DNA from 2 places in the Mesorhizobium sp. M7A.F.Ca.US.005.03.1.1 genome. Region 1 is predicted to be linked to the other one. Evidence: riboswitches for the same ligand, from Rfam matches in the RefSeq annotation. Region 1 holds a riboswitch; the other holds the start of a gene.
The links. Region 1 has a riboswitch for cobalamin ahead of EN990_RS29595 (DUF1636 family protein). Riboswitches for the same ligand answer to the same signal wherever they lie in the genome.

Region 1 (7,499 bases):
GTGCCGACCGGATTCAACTGGTACTGCGTGTAGAAGGTCGCGACTTCCAGCCCGCGGATGCGCGGCATGCCGAGCATGTCGGAGATCGTCTCGATCGCCGCCTTCGTCACCCAACCTTCCTGCTCCTGTGCTATCATCAGAAGCGGGATGATGGCCGACTGTTCACGGCCCTTCGGGTACTTCTTGATCCATTGCTTCGCAGCCGCGGCATTCGCCCGGTTGAAGGCGAAGGATGCTGGCTGGACGCTGGCTTCTGCGAGACGGCGGACTGACATTTAGCGATCGACCTCACCAAACACGATGTCGAGGGAGCCGAGAACGGCGGTGACGTCGGCCAGCATGTGGCCGCGGCAGAGGAAATCCATCGCCTGCAGATGCGCGAAACCCGGCGCGCGCAGCTTGCAGCGGTAGGGCTTGTTGGAGCCGTCGGAAACCAGATAGACGCCGAATTCGCCCTTCGGCGCCTCGACAGCGGCGTAAACCTCGCCGGCCGGCACGCGATAACCCTCGGTGTAGAGCTTGAAGTGATGGATCAGCGCTTCCATCGAGCGCTTCATTGCCTGGCGCTTGGGCGGCACCACCTTGCCATCGAGGTTCGACACCGGGCCGGTGCTCTCCTTGCCGAGCAAAAGGTCGACGCACTGGCGCATAATCTTCGCCGACTGGCGCATTTCTTCCATGCGCACGAGGTAGCGGTCGAAGCAGTCGCCGTTCTTGCCGATCGGAATATCGAAATCCATCTCCGAATAGCATTCATAGGGTTGCGACTTGCGCAGATCCCAGGCTGCACCCGAGCCACGCACCATCACGCCCGAAAAACCCCAGGCCCAGGCATCCGCCAGCGAGACGATGCCGATATCGACATTGCGCTGCTTGAAGATGCGGTTGCCGGTCAGCAGCCGGTCGAGGTCGTCGATCGACTTCAGGAACGGGTCGATCCACTTGCCGATGTCCTCGACCAGTTGACGCGGCAGGTCCTGATGGACGCCGCCGGGCCGAAAATAAGCGGCATGCATGCGCGAACCGGAGGCGCGCTCATAGAACACCATCAGCTTTTCGCGTTCGACGAAGCCCCACAGCGGCGGCGTCAGCGCACCGACGTCCATCGCCTGCGTCGTCACATTGAGGATGTGCGACATGATGCGGCCGATCTCGCTGTAGAGAACGCGGATCACCTGGCCACGCTTCGGCACCTCGATGCCGAGCAGACGCTCGGCGGCCAGCGCAAAGGCATGTTCCTGGTTCATCGGCGCGCAATAGTCGAGCCGGTCGAGATAGGGCACCGCCTGCAGATAGGTTTTGGCTTCGATCAGCTTTTCGGTACCGCGATGCAGCAGTCCGATATGCGGATCGACGCGGTCGACGACTTCGCCGTCCAGCTCCAGCACAAGGCGCAAAACGCCGTGCGCCGCGGGGTGTTGCGGGCCGAAATTGATGTTGAAGTTGCGGACGGAGGTTTCAGCCATTTACTGCTTTGCCTTCTCGTCACCCGGCAGCACGTAATCCGTACCTTCCCACGGGGACAGAAAATCGAAATTGCGGAATTCCTGCTTGAGCTCGACCGGCTCATAGATAACGCGCTTGGCCTCGTCGTCGTAGCGCACCTCGACGAAGCCGGTCAGCGGGAAATCCTTGCGCAAGGGATGGCCTTCGAAGCCATAGTCGGTCAGCAGGCGGCGCAGGTCGGGATGGCCGGAGAACAAAACGCCGTAGAGATCGTAGGTCTCGCGTTCGAACCAGTCGGCGCCGGGATAGACGCCGGTGATCGACGGCACCATGGTTTCCTCGTCGGCCTGCACCTTGACGCGGATGCGCACATTCTGCTTCGGCGACAACAGGTGATAGACGACGTCGAAACGCTTGGCCCGCGACGGATAGTCGGCGCCGCAGACATCGATGATCGAGATGAACTGGCAGCGCGCGTCGTCGCGCAGGAAGGTCATCACCTCGACCAGATCGCGCGGCTCGACATGGATGGTGAGTTCGCCATAGGCGATATCAGCCTCGTTCACGCGGCCGATCAGCTTCTCGCCGAGATAGGTCGACAGTTCGCTCAGGGATGCGGTCATGGATTTACCGTTCGATCGTGCCGGTGCGGCGGATCTTCTTCTGCAAGAGAAGAATGCCGTAGAGCAGCGCTTCGGCGCTCGGCGGGCAGCCGGGCACATAGATGTCGACCGGCACGATGCGGTCGCAGCCGCGCACCACCGAATAGGAATAGTGGTAATAGCCGCCGCCATTGGCGCAGGAGCCCATCGAGATGACGTAGCGCGGCTCCGGCATCTGGTCGTAGACCTTGCGCAGCGCCGGCGCCATCTTGTTGGTCAGCGTGCCGGCGACGATCATGATGTCGGACTGGCGCGGAGACGCACGCGGCGCGACGCCGAACCGCTCCGAATCATAGCGCGGCATCGAGGTGTGGATCATCTCGACCGCGCAGCAGGCGAGGCCGAACGTCATGAACATCAGCGACCCGCTGCGCGCCCAGGTGATGAGCGCCTCGGTCGAAGTGACCAGAAAGCCCTTGTCGGCCAACTCGTTGTTGATCTCGAGGAAGAAGGGATCGTCCTCCCCCACCGGCCTGCCGGTGTTGGGATCGATGATGCCCTTGGGCTTCGGCGCGACGAGGGTGCCTGAACTGTCGTTCAATCCCATTCCAGCGCTCCTTTTTTCCATTCATAGGCAAAGCCGATGGTCAGCACCGCCAAAAAAACCATCATCGACCAGAAACCGAGCATGCCGATCTTCGAAAACGACACCGCCCACGGAAACAGGAAGGCTACTTCCAGGTCGAAGATGATGAACAGGATCGACACCAGGTAGAAACGGATGTCGAACTTCATGCGGGCGTCGTCGAACGAGTTGAAACCGCACTCGTAGGCGGAAAGCTTTTCGGGATCGGGATTGCGGTAGGCCACCAGGAAGGGCGCGGCCAGCAGCGCCAGGCCGACAACCAGCGCCACGCCTATGAACAGGACGATGGGCAGGTATGAGCTCAAGAGTGCGTTCATGCTCGGCTTTCCGTTGGCGCCAATCCACGTTGATTACAGCACCGGACCCTAATGCGGAAGCGTGACAGTTTAACCGCTGAACCGTTTTAAGGGCCTATGCTGCAACGCGGCGAGGGTTAGCGCAGCACTTCCAGCGAAGCAAGTCAAACCTTGTTCAAAACATCGACCTGGACGGCATATCGCGGCAAACTGGTCCGATCCGCTCCTGTTTGATTTCCTTCGCTTTTTACTCCACTTTTCTCTCCTGACATGGATGCCGCCAAAACCCTGCTAGCATGGGTTGGAATCAGCCATTCGACCCTCGGTCAAAACACGTCAAAGTGATACCTGCATGAAGGAAAAGATCTCGCTCCCGATGGCCCGGCGCATCGCCCTTGCCGCCCAAGGGTTCCTCGATCCTCGCCCGACCGGCACGCCCGACCGACGGCATTTTGCCCGCACGCTCTCCCGCACCGGCCTGTTGCAGATCGATTCCGTCAGCGCGGTGGTGCGCGCTCATTATATGCCGCTCTATTCGCGCCTTGGCCCCTACCCGTTCTCGCTGCTCGACAACGCGGCCGTGACGCGCAAGCGCATGGTTTTCGAATATTGGGCGCACGAGGCCTCCTTCCTGCCGGTCGAGACATACCCGCTGATGCGCTGGCGCATGCAGCGCGCCGAGCGGGGCGAGGAAATGTATCTGGGTCTCGCCAAATGGGGCCGCGAGCACGCCGCCTACATCGAAGAGATCTACCGCGAGGTCGCCGAGCGCGGCCCGATCGCCGCTTCCGCGCTGGAGGGCCAGAAAGGTTCGGGCGGCTGGTGGGGCTGGAGCCATGCCAAACACGCCTTCGAATGGCTGTTCTGGGCCGGCCGCATCACCACGGCGCACCGCCGCGGTTTCGAGCGCTTCTATGACCTGCCCGAGCGCGTGCTGCCGCAGGCGATCCTCGACCTGCCGGTGCCGACGCCTGAGGACGCGCACCGCGAATTGCTGCGCATTTCCGCCCGCGCCCACGGCGTGGCGACTTCAGGCGATTTGCGCGATTATTTCCGCCTGTCGCCGGCCGATATGAAAGGCCGGCTGGAGGAACTGGTTGAAACGGGCGAGTTGCTGCCGGTGCGCGTCGAAGGCTGGGACAAGCCCGCCTATCTTCATAAAGACGCGCGTCTGCCGCGCAAGATCGAGGCCCGCGCCCTGCTGGCGCCGTTCGATCCTGTCGTCTTCGAACGCTCGCGCACAGAGCGGCTGTTCGACTTCCACTACCGCATTGAGATCTACACGCCGGCCGACAAGCGGCAATACGGCTATTATGTCCTGCCGTTCCTGCTCGGCGACAGGATCGTGGCACGCGTCGACCTCAAGGCCGATCGCCCGGCCAGCATACTGCGCGTCCATGCAGCCTATGCGGAGCCCGGTGCGCCGCCTGAAACCGCTGCGGAGCTGTTCGAGGAATTGAAGCAGATGCAGGGTTGGCTCGGGCTCGAACGCATCGAAGTGACGCCTGCCGGGGATTTGGGGCCGGCGCTGGCCGACATAGCGGTGTCGTAAGCTCGCGTTGACACCGCCGCCCGCAAAAGCCTAAATCCGGTTCCAGATGGTCCCTTGCCCGCAACGGCAAGGGCTAAGAGGGAATGCGGTGCGGGGCAAAATCCCAAATCCGCGGCTGTCCCCGCAACTGTAAGCGAAGAGCCAAGGCCGAAAACCACTGGGAATTCCCGGGAAGGCGGCTACCCAAGGCGATGACTCGCGAGCCAGGAGACCTGCCGTCTGCGACTGTAGAATCCGATCGCCCGGCGGGTTTCCGGGCAAGGAGCCCGATCTTTGGACCACGACAGCAGTTTTTCGGCTGGCACAGCGGATATTTCGTCCGGCCATGATGATGCCTTGGCCGGCGTCACCATCATCGTCTGCGGCTCCTGCCGCAATGAGACCGGCTCCGACGCTCATCCCCGCGCCGGCGAGTTGCTGACGGACGACACGCGCCGCGCCGCCGCTGGCGACGATATCCGCATCCGCAGCGTCGAATGCCTTGGCAATTGCAAGCGGCGCCTCAGCGCCGCGATCCTGCGCGACGGCTGCTGGAGCTATGTCTTCGGCGACCTGACCGCGACCAGCGGCGCCGACCTCGTGACAGGCGCAAAGCTCTTCGCCACCTCGAAAGATGGCCTGATCCCGTGGCGTGGCCGCCCCGATAGCCTCAAGCGCGGCCTCGTGGCCCGCATTCCACCCATCGACATGCTGAAGGATTGACCATGACCACTTCCGTATCCCGCGTTCCCTGCACCGTCGTCACCGGCTTCCTCGGCGCCGGCAAGACGACGCTGGTCCGCCATCTCCTGGAAAACGCCGGCGGCAAGCGCATCGCCATCATCGTCAACGAATTCGGCGACATCGGCATCGATGGCGAGATCCTCAAGGGATGCGGTATCGACACCTGCCCCGAGGAAAACATCGTAGAACTGGCCAATGGCTGTATCTGCTGCACTGTCGCCGATGATTTCGTCCCGGCGCTCGACCAAATCCTGTCGCTGACGCCGAAGGTCGACCATATCCTGATCGAAACCTCGGGCCTGGCACTGCCCAAGCCGCTGGTCCAGGCCTTTCAGTGGCCGAGCGTGAAAAGCCGGGTGACCGTCGATGGCGTCATCGCCGTGGTCGACGGACCGGCATTGGCCGAAGGCCGCGTCGCCAACGACATGGAGGCCCTCCAGGCGCAGCGCGCCGGGGACGAGACGCTCGACCACGACGATCCGGTGGAAGAACTGTTCGAGGACCAGATCGCCTGCGCCGACCTGATCATCCTGTCGAAGAGCGACCTGATGGACGCCGCCGGCACCGCCCGCGCCAATGCCATCATTGGCGAACACTCCGCCCGCGCAGTGAAGATCGTGCCGACCTCGCATGGCAAGGTCGATCCCTCCGTGCTGCTCGGGCTCGGTCTCGCCGTCGAGGACGACATCGAGAACCGCAAATCCCATCATGACGGCGCCTTCGACCACGAGCATGACGACTTCGACACCTTCATTGTCGACATAGCCTCGGTCGCCAATCCCGATGAACTGGCAAAACGCGTCGCCACGGTCGCAGAAGAAGAGAACGTGCTGCGTGTAAAAGGCTTCGTCGAGGTCGGCGGCAAGCCGATGCGGCTGTTGCTGCAGGCCGTCGGGCCGCGCGTCAATCATTACTATGACCGCGCCTGGACCGCGCAGGACGACCGCCGCTCGCGCCTCGTCGTCATCGGCCTGAAAGGGCTGAACCGCCCGGCGATCGAGCGTATACTCGCCGGCTGATTTCGGACACGGATTGCGATGCACATCCTAACCACGACATCCGCCTCGCTCGACGACCTCGCCGAGCCGGTCGATCTGCGGCAGACGCCGGCGGATATCGTGGCGCTGTCCTTCACCGACAGCGACCTCGCCGGACTGGCGGCGGCGTGGAGGACCGATGCCGACCGCCTGCCCTCGATGCGGCTGGCCGCACTGCGCGACCTGCGCCATCCCATGTCCGTCGACCTCTGGGTCGACAGCGTCGCCCGCCATGCCAAGATCATCCTCGTGCGCATCCTCGGCGGCTACGACTGGTGGCGCTACGGCTGCGACCAGCTTGCCTCGACCGCCCGCGAACGCGGCATAAAACTGGCGCTGCTGCCCGGCGAATGCCGCGACGAGGATCTGCGCCTGATCGAAGCCTCGACGCTGCCGCGCGAGGAGTTGGACGGCCTGCTCGACTATTTCCGCGAGGGCGGCCCGGCGAATATGAGCGCACTGGTGCGGAAATTGGCGCGGCTGGCGGGGTCGGATGCGGAAGTTATCGGCCCGGTGGTGGTGCCGAAAGCTGGTTTTTACGTGCCTGGATGTGGAGTTGTGGAGAAGCCGGACTTATCGAATGCTGGCGCTTACAACGTCAACGCTCCTATCATCCCCATCCTGTTCTATCGCTCGATGCTGCTGGCCGCCGATGTCGCGCCCATCGATGCGCTTGTTGAAGCGCTGCGGCAGCGCGGCATCGACCCAGTCCCGATCTTCGTCTCCAGCCTCAAGGACCCGGCATCCCTGGCATTCGTGCAAACAGCACTGACGGCGCTGAAGCCCGCCGCCATCATCACCGCGACCGCTTTCGCCTCAGGCGCCGAACCCGGCATCGAAACGCTGTTCGACCGCGCCGGCGTGCCTGTCTTCCAGGTCATCGTCGCCACCACCCGCCGCGACATCTGGCAAAACAACCAGCGTGGCCTGGCACCCGCCGACCTCGCCATGCATGTCGTGCTGCCCGAACTCGACGGCCGCGTCCTCGCCGGCGCCATTTCCTTCAAGGGCGAGACCGAGACCGATCCCGCGCTTGGCCACCGCGCCTTCGCCAACCGGCCGGAACCGGATCGCGTGGCGCAGGTCGCTGACCGCGTCGCGGCCTTCATCAAGTTGCAGGAGACACCCCGCGCCGGGCGCAAGCTGGCGATCCTGATCCCGGATTATCCCAGTGCCCCTGGTCGAACCGGCTATGCC
Region 2 (7,499 bases), on a different contig from region 1:
ACACGGCAAGGCCGGCGAGGATCAGCCGCTCCGGCCCTTGGCCCCTCACCCGCGCGACCAGCAGCAGGACGACGCCGGCGGCCAATATGCCGCCGGTGAAGGCCGCGACCGGCAACGTCCAGATGCCAAAGCTGTCGCCGAAGACGGTGATGACGGAAACAGCACCGGCGGCGGCGCCCGACGACAGGCCGAACAGGAACGGATCGGCGAGATCGTTGCGGGTCACTGTCTGCAGCAGCGCGCCGACGACGCCGAGGCCCGCGCCGACGCAGATGGCCAGGATCGTGCGCGGCAGCCGCAGATCGACGACGATCTTGCCGACCGGCCCGGACACGTCGTGCCCGCCTAAGCCGATTGCGCGGCCAAGCGCTGCTACAACGTCGGCCAGCGGGATCAGCGTCGAGCCATAGGCGATCGACAGCAGAGCGAGAGCGGCGATCGCCGCCGCTCCCGCCAGCATGGCCAACGCAAATGCCGGATGGCGCAAGCTCAAAATGCTTCCGGGTGCATGGCCTTGGCGATCTTGTCGATCGCTTCGATGTTGGCGGGTCCAGGCGTCAGCTCGGCGTAGCGGAGGGCAACGAAGCGCTCGTTCTTGACCGCGTCGGTCTCCTTCATGGCCGGATGCGCCTTCAGGAAGTCGAGCAGCTTCCTGTAGCCGCCACCGTCCTGGTAATCGAGCAGGATGAGGAATTGCGGATTGCGCGACGCCACCGTTTCCCAATCCGTGTTGCCCCAGCTGGTGTCCATGTCAGCCATGATGTTGTCGCCGCCGGCGGCAGTGATCATGGCGCTGGGGATGGCGAACTTGCCTGCGGTGAACGGCTTGTCCTCGCCGGAATCGTAGAGGAACACCCGCGTGCCCTTGGCGCTGCCGACCTTGGCGGTGATGTCGGCGAGCTGCGCCTTCCAGCCAGAGACAAGCTTTTCCGCCTCTGTCTCCTTGCCGAAGATCTTGCCCAGCTTTTCGACGTCGCCGTAGAGCAGGTCCATCGAGGCGGCGGGGCGCCTCTTGTCGAGATGGACGCAGCTTTCCGCCAGAACCAGCGTCTTGATGCCGTGCGGGGCAAGCGTGTCGGGCGTCACCTCGCCACCCGGCTTCATGCCGTAGTACCAGCCGGCGAAGAAGAAATCCGGCTCCACGGCCACGAGGTTTTCGAGCGTCGGATATTTCGGCGCCAGCTCCGGGATCGAACCCTGCTCTGCCTTGAATTCGGGACCGACCTTGTACCATCCGGTGATGCCGGTCAGGCCGACGATTGACGGCTGCAATTTCAGCGCGAAAGCCATCTCGGCCATGTTCAGATCATGGATGACAGCGCGCTTCGGCGGCGCGTCGAAGGTCAGCGGCTTGCCGCAGCTGTCGACGGTTACCGGGAAGGCGAAGGCGGTCGAGGTCAGCAGCGAGACGGCAAGCGAAAAAGCGAGGCGTTTCACGGGTATGCTCCTTGTGGGTGGGATCGGGTCGACTATGGAACGGCTTCAATCACGACGGCGGCGCGGCACGGTTCGGAACCTCGAACACCGTCAACTCTCGATCCTCGGTCGGATGGCGCAGGCGCAGCACATCGATGCCGAAAATCTCGCGGATCAGCTGTTGGGCCAGCGCTTCGCGCGGTGCGGCGAGCGCTTGCAGGCGGGCATGATTCATCACCGCAACCCTGGTGGCGAAGGGTGCTACCAGCGCCAGATCGTGCAGCACCGCGATCACCGTCATCTCGAAGCCTGCCACGAGGTCGAGCAGTTCGCCGCGGGCGCGCGGGTCCAGATGGTTGGTCGGTTCGTCGAGGAACAGGATTTTGGGCTGCTGGGCGATGGCGCGCGCCAGTTGGGCGCGCTGGCGCTCGCCGCCCGACAGCGAGCCGACGGTGCGGCCAAGCAGCGGCAGCAGGCCGGTCCGGCGCAGCGCCTCGACGGCGATATCGCGTTCCTCGCGCCTGCGCCGCAGCCCGGCGTGCGGGACCCGGCCAAGCTCGACATAATCGATCACCGCCAGCCGCGGATCGGGCTGGTCGGTCTGGCCGACAACGGCGATATGCAACGCCCGCTCGGCGGCCGAAATCCTGTCCAGCCCGCGTCCGCCAAGCTTCACCTCGCCGGAACTTGGCCGCAGCATGCCCGACAGCATGCGCAGCAGCGTCGTCTTGCCGGCGCCGTTGGGACCGATGATGGCAAGGCGATCGCCAGCGGCCACCGAGAAGCTGACCGCCTGGACCAGATTCCGCCCATTCGCCATGGCACAGAGGTCATGGGCTTCGAGAAGCACTGCGCTCATCGGCTGCTGCCCGCCGGATTGCGGGGACGGCAAAGCGTGCGCATGGTGATGCGATGATCGATGGAGCCGTCCAACTTTCCGTCACTTTCCAAAACTGGCGACGGAAGGAAGCTGGCGAACCGGCCGACAAGACCGGGACTCGCGTTTCCTCCCGGCACACCCCGTCCGGTCAACTCAGTGATGGCAGGTCTCCTGGCTCGCGGGTCGTTGCGCCATCCTGCCTTCCCAGCCTTGCCGGCCAGTGGCATTCACGGATTTTGCTCGCCGCTTACAGTTGCGGGGGCAGCCACGGCCTCGACCTGAACAGGCCTCACCGTGTTCCCTTTTCACCCCTCGCCTTTCGGCTCGGGGACCATCACCACTTCAGCGTAGATTTCCACCAAACGCTTCGCAATGGATTTCTCGGACGAAGTGGTGGGCCAGCTAAGGGAAACAGGCATTGCACGCTCACTTTATGTAATAACATAATATTTTATGTAATAACATAACATTCTTAGGAGATGACGCGGCCCGCTGTCAAGCGAAAGCCCATGGGATCGGCGCAGATTGCACGGGATGCGCAATTTCGATCAAACTGGCCGCGCCAGGAAACGCCAAGATGATCCGGCCAATGCGAAAAGGAGCCCCATGAACCCGACCGAGAAAGCGCTGTGGTTCGTCGAGAGCCATCTGCCGGAGGCGATCTCGCTTGACGATGTCGCGCAAAGCAGCGGCGTGTCGCGTTTTCATGTGACGCGCGCCTTCGGCGCCGCAACCGGCCGCTCGGTGATGGGTTACATGCGCTCACGCCGGCTGACCGAGGCGGCGCGCAAGCTGGCCGGCGGAGCGCCCGACATCCTCGCCGTCGCGCTCGACGCCGGCTACAACTCGCATGAGGCGTTCACCCGTGCCTTCCGCGATCAGTTCGGCACCACGCCGGAACTGGTACGCGCGCAAGGCTCGACCAACAACCTCGACCTCGTGGAGCCGATCCTGATGGACCAGTCCTTCCTCACCAATCTCGAACCACCGCGCTTCGAGACCAGCCGGCCGTTCCTGATCGCCGGCCTCGGCGAACGCTACAGCTGTGAAACCAGCGCCGGGATTCCGATGCAGTGGCAGCGTTTTGCACCCTATATCGGCAACATCCCAGGCGAGATCTCAGGCGTTTTCTACGGCGTCTGCCTTAACGGCGACGACGCGGGCAATTTCGACTATGTCGTCGGCGTCGAAGTGTCCGGCTTTGCGGATCTGCCGAAGGACTTCTATCGGGTGCGGGTGCCGGCGCAGAAATATGCGGTGTTCTCGCACCGCGAGCACATCTCATCCATCCGCCGGACGATCAACACGATCTGGAACAGTTGGCTGCCCGACTCCGGTCACGAAATCGCGGATGCACCGGAATTCGAGCGCTATGGACCGGAGTTCGATGCCCACAGCGGCAATGGCGGGCTGGAGATCTGGGTACCGGTGAAGGCGTAGCTCGATCACGCCATCGGCAGCGCCGGCCAGCGATCGATGACCTTTCCGCCGGAAAACACGTCGATCGACCCGAATTGCTGCAGCACGGCCTCGCTCTGCGTCGGCCTTAGAAACGCGTAGTCGCCTGGCCTTGCGGTCGCATCGGCGGGCAAGCCCATGAATTGCTGGTTGGAGGACAGGCCGAGCAGGCCGTTCGTCTTCATGCCTTGGGGGAAGACCGGCTCGGCCATCCACTTGCCGCCATAGAGATAGCAGCCCTTGCGCGGAAACCGGCCGAGCGCCTGCAGCAGGCGGGTAACGGCCGGCGGGCCAGGCAGCATCGGCTCGACCACTTTCAGGATCGGCGTAGCGATGAAAGCCGCCGGCTGGAAGCCGTCGAGGCCTGGCGTATCGAAGTCGCTGGGCAGCACGAAGGCCGAGCCCATCGACACTTCATTGGCCGCGCCGCCACGATGAAGCAGCGCGGTCTTGCTGCCGCCGATGTTGAGGATGCGGCGCTGGTCGGCACCGAGACAGGCGACGAACGCCGCAGCCTGCGCCGACGCCTCCGCCAATGCCTTTGCCGGTCCGCCGAAAAGGCCGGGAATGAGCGGCGCATGCGCCTCGTAGGCCATGACGCCTTCGCAATGCAGCCGGACCGGCAACGCGCTCAGCGCCTTCGACAAGGCCGCGGGATCAGCAAAGCCGCCGCGATGCAGCCCGACATCGATCTCGAAAGCGATGCGCAGGCCGATGCCGAGTTCGTCAGCGAGAGCACCGTATTCCGCCAGTCTCTCCTCGCTGTCGATCAGCCAGCAGACACGCGACCAGTCGGCATCACCCTTCACCAGCGCAGCCCTTGCCGCACCGATCGGCATCGGCTTGCCGTAGAGCAGATCGGCATCCGGAAACGCCTTCAGCACCGCCTCGCTGATCGGCGGGTGGAAGGTCATGAAGCGCTCATGGCGAAGCGCCTTGCCTATATGCGCAAGCAGCGGCAGGCAGGCGAGCGATTTGTCGACCAGCCGCACGGCCAGGCCGGGATCCAGCCTCCCTTTTACCAGGGCAATGTTTCCGTCCAGCCGATCGCGGTCGAGCAGCAGGCAGGGTCGGAAGATGCCGGCGGTCTTCAGCGCATCCGAGAGGGTGGAAAAATAGGTGCTCATCATTCGATGCCGAACAGGCCGGCCATGTAGGGCGACACGAAGCGGTTTTCCGGATCGATGTCGCGGCGCACCGCCATGGCATCGTCCCAGCGCGGGTAGAGCTTTTTCAGCTCCGCCGCTTTCAGGCTGTGCATCTTGCCCCAATGCGGCCGGCCGCCATGTCTGCGGAAGATCGGCTCTGCCGCCCGCATGAACGGCAAAGGATCGTTCGCGGCGTCATGGTGGATGGCGATGGAGCAGGTCAGCCTGTTGTAGAATGGCGAAAGCCAGAACTGGTCCGGCGCGACCGAGCGCACCTCCATCGGGAAATAGACCTCGGGAAAACGCTTCTCGGTCAGCTCGATGATCTCGGCCAGCGCCTTCGGCCCTTCCTCGAACGGCAAATGATATTCCATCTCGTTGAACTTGGTCTGCCGGTCGCTGGCATAGACGTTGAGCCAGTCCTGCACGTAGTCCTCGGCGGGAAATTTGGCGGCCGCCGATCGGATCAGGCGGCCACGCAGCGATGGCAGCCAGGCAAGTGAAGTGCGCAGCCTGCGCAGTGTCCTCAAACCCGCCTCGTCCTCTTCCGGCGGCCGCGTGGTGGGTGCGGCATCGCTGAAATCGCTGGCGATGAACTGCGCATAGCCGGAAAACGGAATGTAGTAGAATTCGGCCGAGCGATGCGCGGCCATCATCGCCTCGAAATCACGCAGCATCTCGGTGATCGGCAGCACATATTTGCGGCGGCGCAACCGGTAGGTCGCGATGTTGTTCAGCGTCACTTCGGTGAGCACGCCGAAAGCGCCGAGCGCGACACCGATGGCGTGGATCATGTCCCGATCCCCTGCCCGCTTGAAGTCGCGGACCTTGCCAAGCCCGTCGACGATCTGCACCGTCTCCAGCTGCGTGTGATAGGCGCCGAGCGTCGGCCCAGAGCCGTGCGTGGCTGTGCCCAGCGCGCCGCCGATCGCCTGGCGGTCGATGTCGCCCATGTTGGGCAGGCCCTGGCCAATGCCTTGCAGGATGTGCATGAGCGGGCCGAGCCGGGTCCCTGCCCGCACCCGCGCCTGATGTTTTTGCGCGTCGTGCGAGACCAGCCCTTCCAGTCTCTCCAGGGACAGGATCGTGCCCTGCGATTTCACCAGCGGTGTGAAGGAATGACCGGCGCCGGCGACGCGCACCGGGCCAGGCGCGCTCCGGACGAGATCACCGAGTTCACCGACATCGCTGGGGCTGGCGATCAGCTTGGGCTCGGCACTTACGAAGCCCGACCAGTTGCTCCAAGTGTTCGACATGGCGCTCCCCGCTCAGGCAACCGCACGACGGCGACGTGACACAAGAACGAAGAGACCGAGCAGCGCCACGCTTGCCACCGCGCTGGCGGCGGCGAATTCCGGCACCGGCCGGAAATCCTTGCCGTCGATGAGCAGCGACGCCGCAATCGGCCCGATCGCCAGGCCGAACAGTTGGGCTGCCGGCACCAGCAGCACGGCGGTGCGCGTCTCGTCGGCGGTGATCGCCAGACGGATCTGGTAGGGCACGATGAACAGCAGGATAAAGCCCATGGCCAGGGCAGCGACCCAGAACGTCGTCAGGCCGGGGCTGCTGGCAAGAACCAGGGAACTGACAAGCGCCACGACGCCGATCGCCGCGATGGCAAGGCGATAATCGATGCGCGCCTCGAACGCGGTCGCCGTCATCGCCCCCAGGACCTGCACCGCGAGGCTGGCCGAGACGATCAGGCCGACGGTGCGGCCATCGATGCCGTATTGCGCGCCTAGCGGCTCCAGGAAAGCCCAGACCGCGCCGAAGAACATGAAGTAGCAGAAGACCGACAACAGCGCGGTCATTGAGGGAACCGTCAGCACATTGGCCAGATTCTCTTCCTTGGGCAGGTCGGCATAGTCACCGGGCACGGTGAAAGCGACCGCCAGCGACACGACGCAGACGACGGCAAGAACGATGAAGCCACCCTCCGACCCTGCGGCCGGAATGACATAGAGCGCCAGCAACAGGGCGAGCGCGCATTGCGCCAGCGTCTGCATGGTGACGAAATAGCCGCCGATGCGCTCGGCACGCCGCGAGCGGGCGATCAGTTCGGTGGCGATGGCGACCAGACCGCCCTCGGCGAGCCCGGCAAGGGCGCGGGCCGCAATCAGCATGTTGGCGCTCGCGGCATAGGCCGTCCACACATTGGCCAGCGCCAGCAGCAGCAGAAGGACGGCACTTTTCCAGCGCATATTGTGGGCCGAAAGCAGCATCGCCACGACGGCCGAACCGATGGCAATGGCGATCATCTCGGCGGTGGCGACCAGCGCCAGTTCGTCGCCGCTGACATGGCCTTCGGTGTAGAGAGCTCCGAGCAGCACCGGCTGCAGGCCGAGGATGAGCAGGCCGACCGAACCGATCCACAGGGCCGAGGCGAGCTGCCAGCCGGTCGGATTGCCGACCAGCCAGTCGCCACTGCCTGCGTGGCCGATATCTGTCGAAGCCAAAGGCGCCTCCCCAACGTCCTTGCCGCGCGGCAAAAAAGCTGACAACCTGTCAGTATTTCAGAAACTGATACTTGATCATATTTCTTGTCAACCGGAATCTAAAAACCGTGCGAAAGATCGGTGCATGACGGAATTGAAGAG

Region 2: linked by a shared signal. The riboswitch ahead of EN990_RS17180 (ABC transporter ATP-binding protein) and the one ahead of EN990_RS29595 (DUF1636 family protein) in region 1 are both predicted to bind cobalamin.

Annotation. Positions count from the first base shown of each region.
Region 1 is NZ_RZRO01000106.1:142-7,640, reverse strand. It holds gene EN990_RS29625 (NADH-quinone oxidoreductase subunit E) at 1-275, opposite strand, end outside; gene EN990_RS29620 (NADH-quinone oxidoreductase subunit D) at 276-1,466, opposite strand; gene EN990_RS29615 (NADH-quinone oxidoreductase subunit C) at 1,467-2,069, opposite strand; gene EN990_RS29610 (NADH-quinone oxidoreductase subunit B) at 2,074-2,655, opposite strand; gene EN990_RS29605 (NADH-quinone oxidoreductase subunit A) at 2,646-3,011, opposite strand; gene EN990_RS29600 (winged helix-turn-helix domain-containing protein) at 3,343-4,542, shown strand; cobalamin riboswitch at 4,573-4,777, shown strand; gene EN990_RS29595 (DUF1636 family protein) at 4,816-5,244, shown strand; gene cobW (cobalamin biosynthesis protein CobW) at 5,247-6,284, shown strand; partial or broken gene EN990_RS29585 (cobaltochelatase subunit CobN) at 6,303-7,499, shown strand, end outside.
Region 2 is NZ_RZRO01000038.1:2,985-10,483, reverse strand. It holds gene EN990_RS17190 (iron ABC transporter permease) at 1-460, opposite strand, end outside; gene EN990_RS17185 (ABC transporter substrate-binding protein) at 490-1,437, opposite strand; gene EN990_RS17180 (ABC transporter ATP-binding protein) at 1,487-2,275, opposite strand; cobalamin riboswitch at 2,440-2,647, opposite strand; gene EN990_RS17175 (AraC family transcriptional regulator) at 2,903-3,736, shown strand; gene EN990_RS17170 (alanine racemase) at 3,742-4,881, opposite strand; gene EN990_RS17165 (D-arabinono-1,4-lactone oxidase) at 4,881-6,158, opposite strand; gene EN990_RS17160 (MFS transporter) at 6,171-7,358, opposite strand; gene EN990_RS17155 (TetR/AcrR family transcriptional regulator) at 7,483-7,499, shown strand, end outside.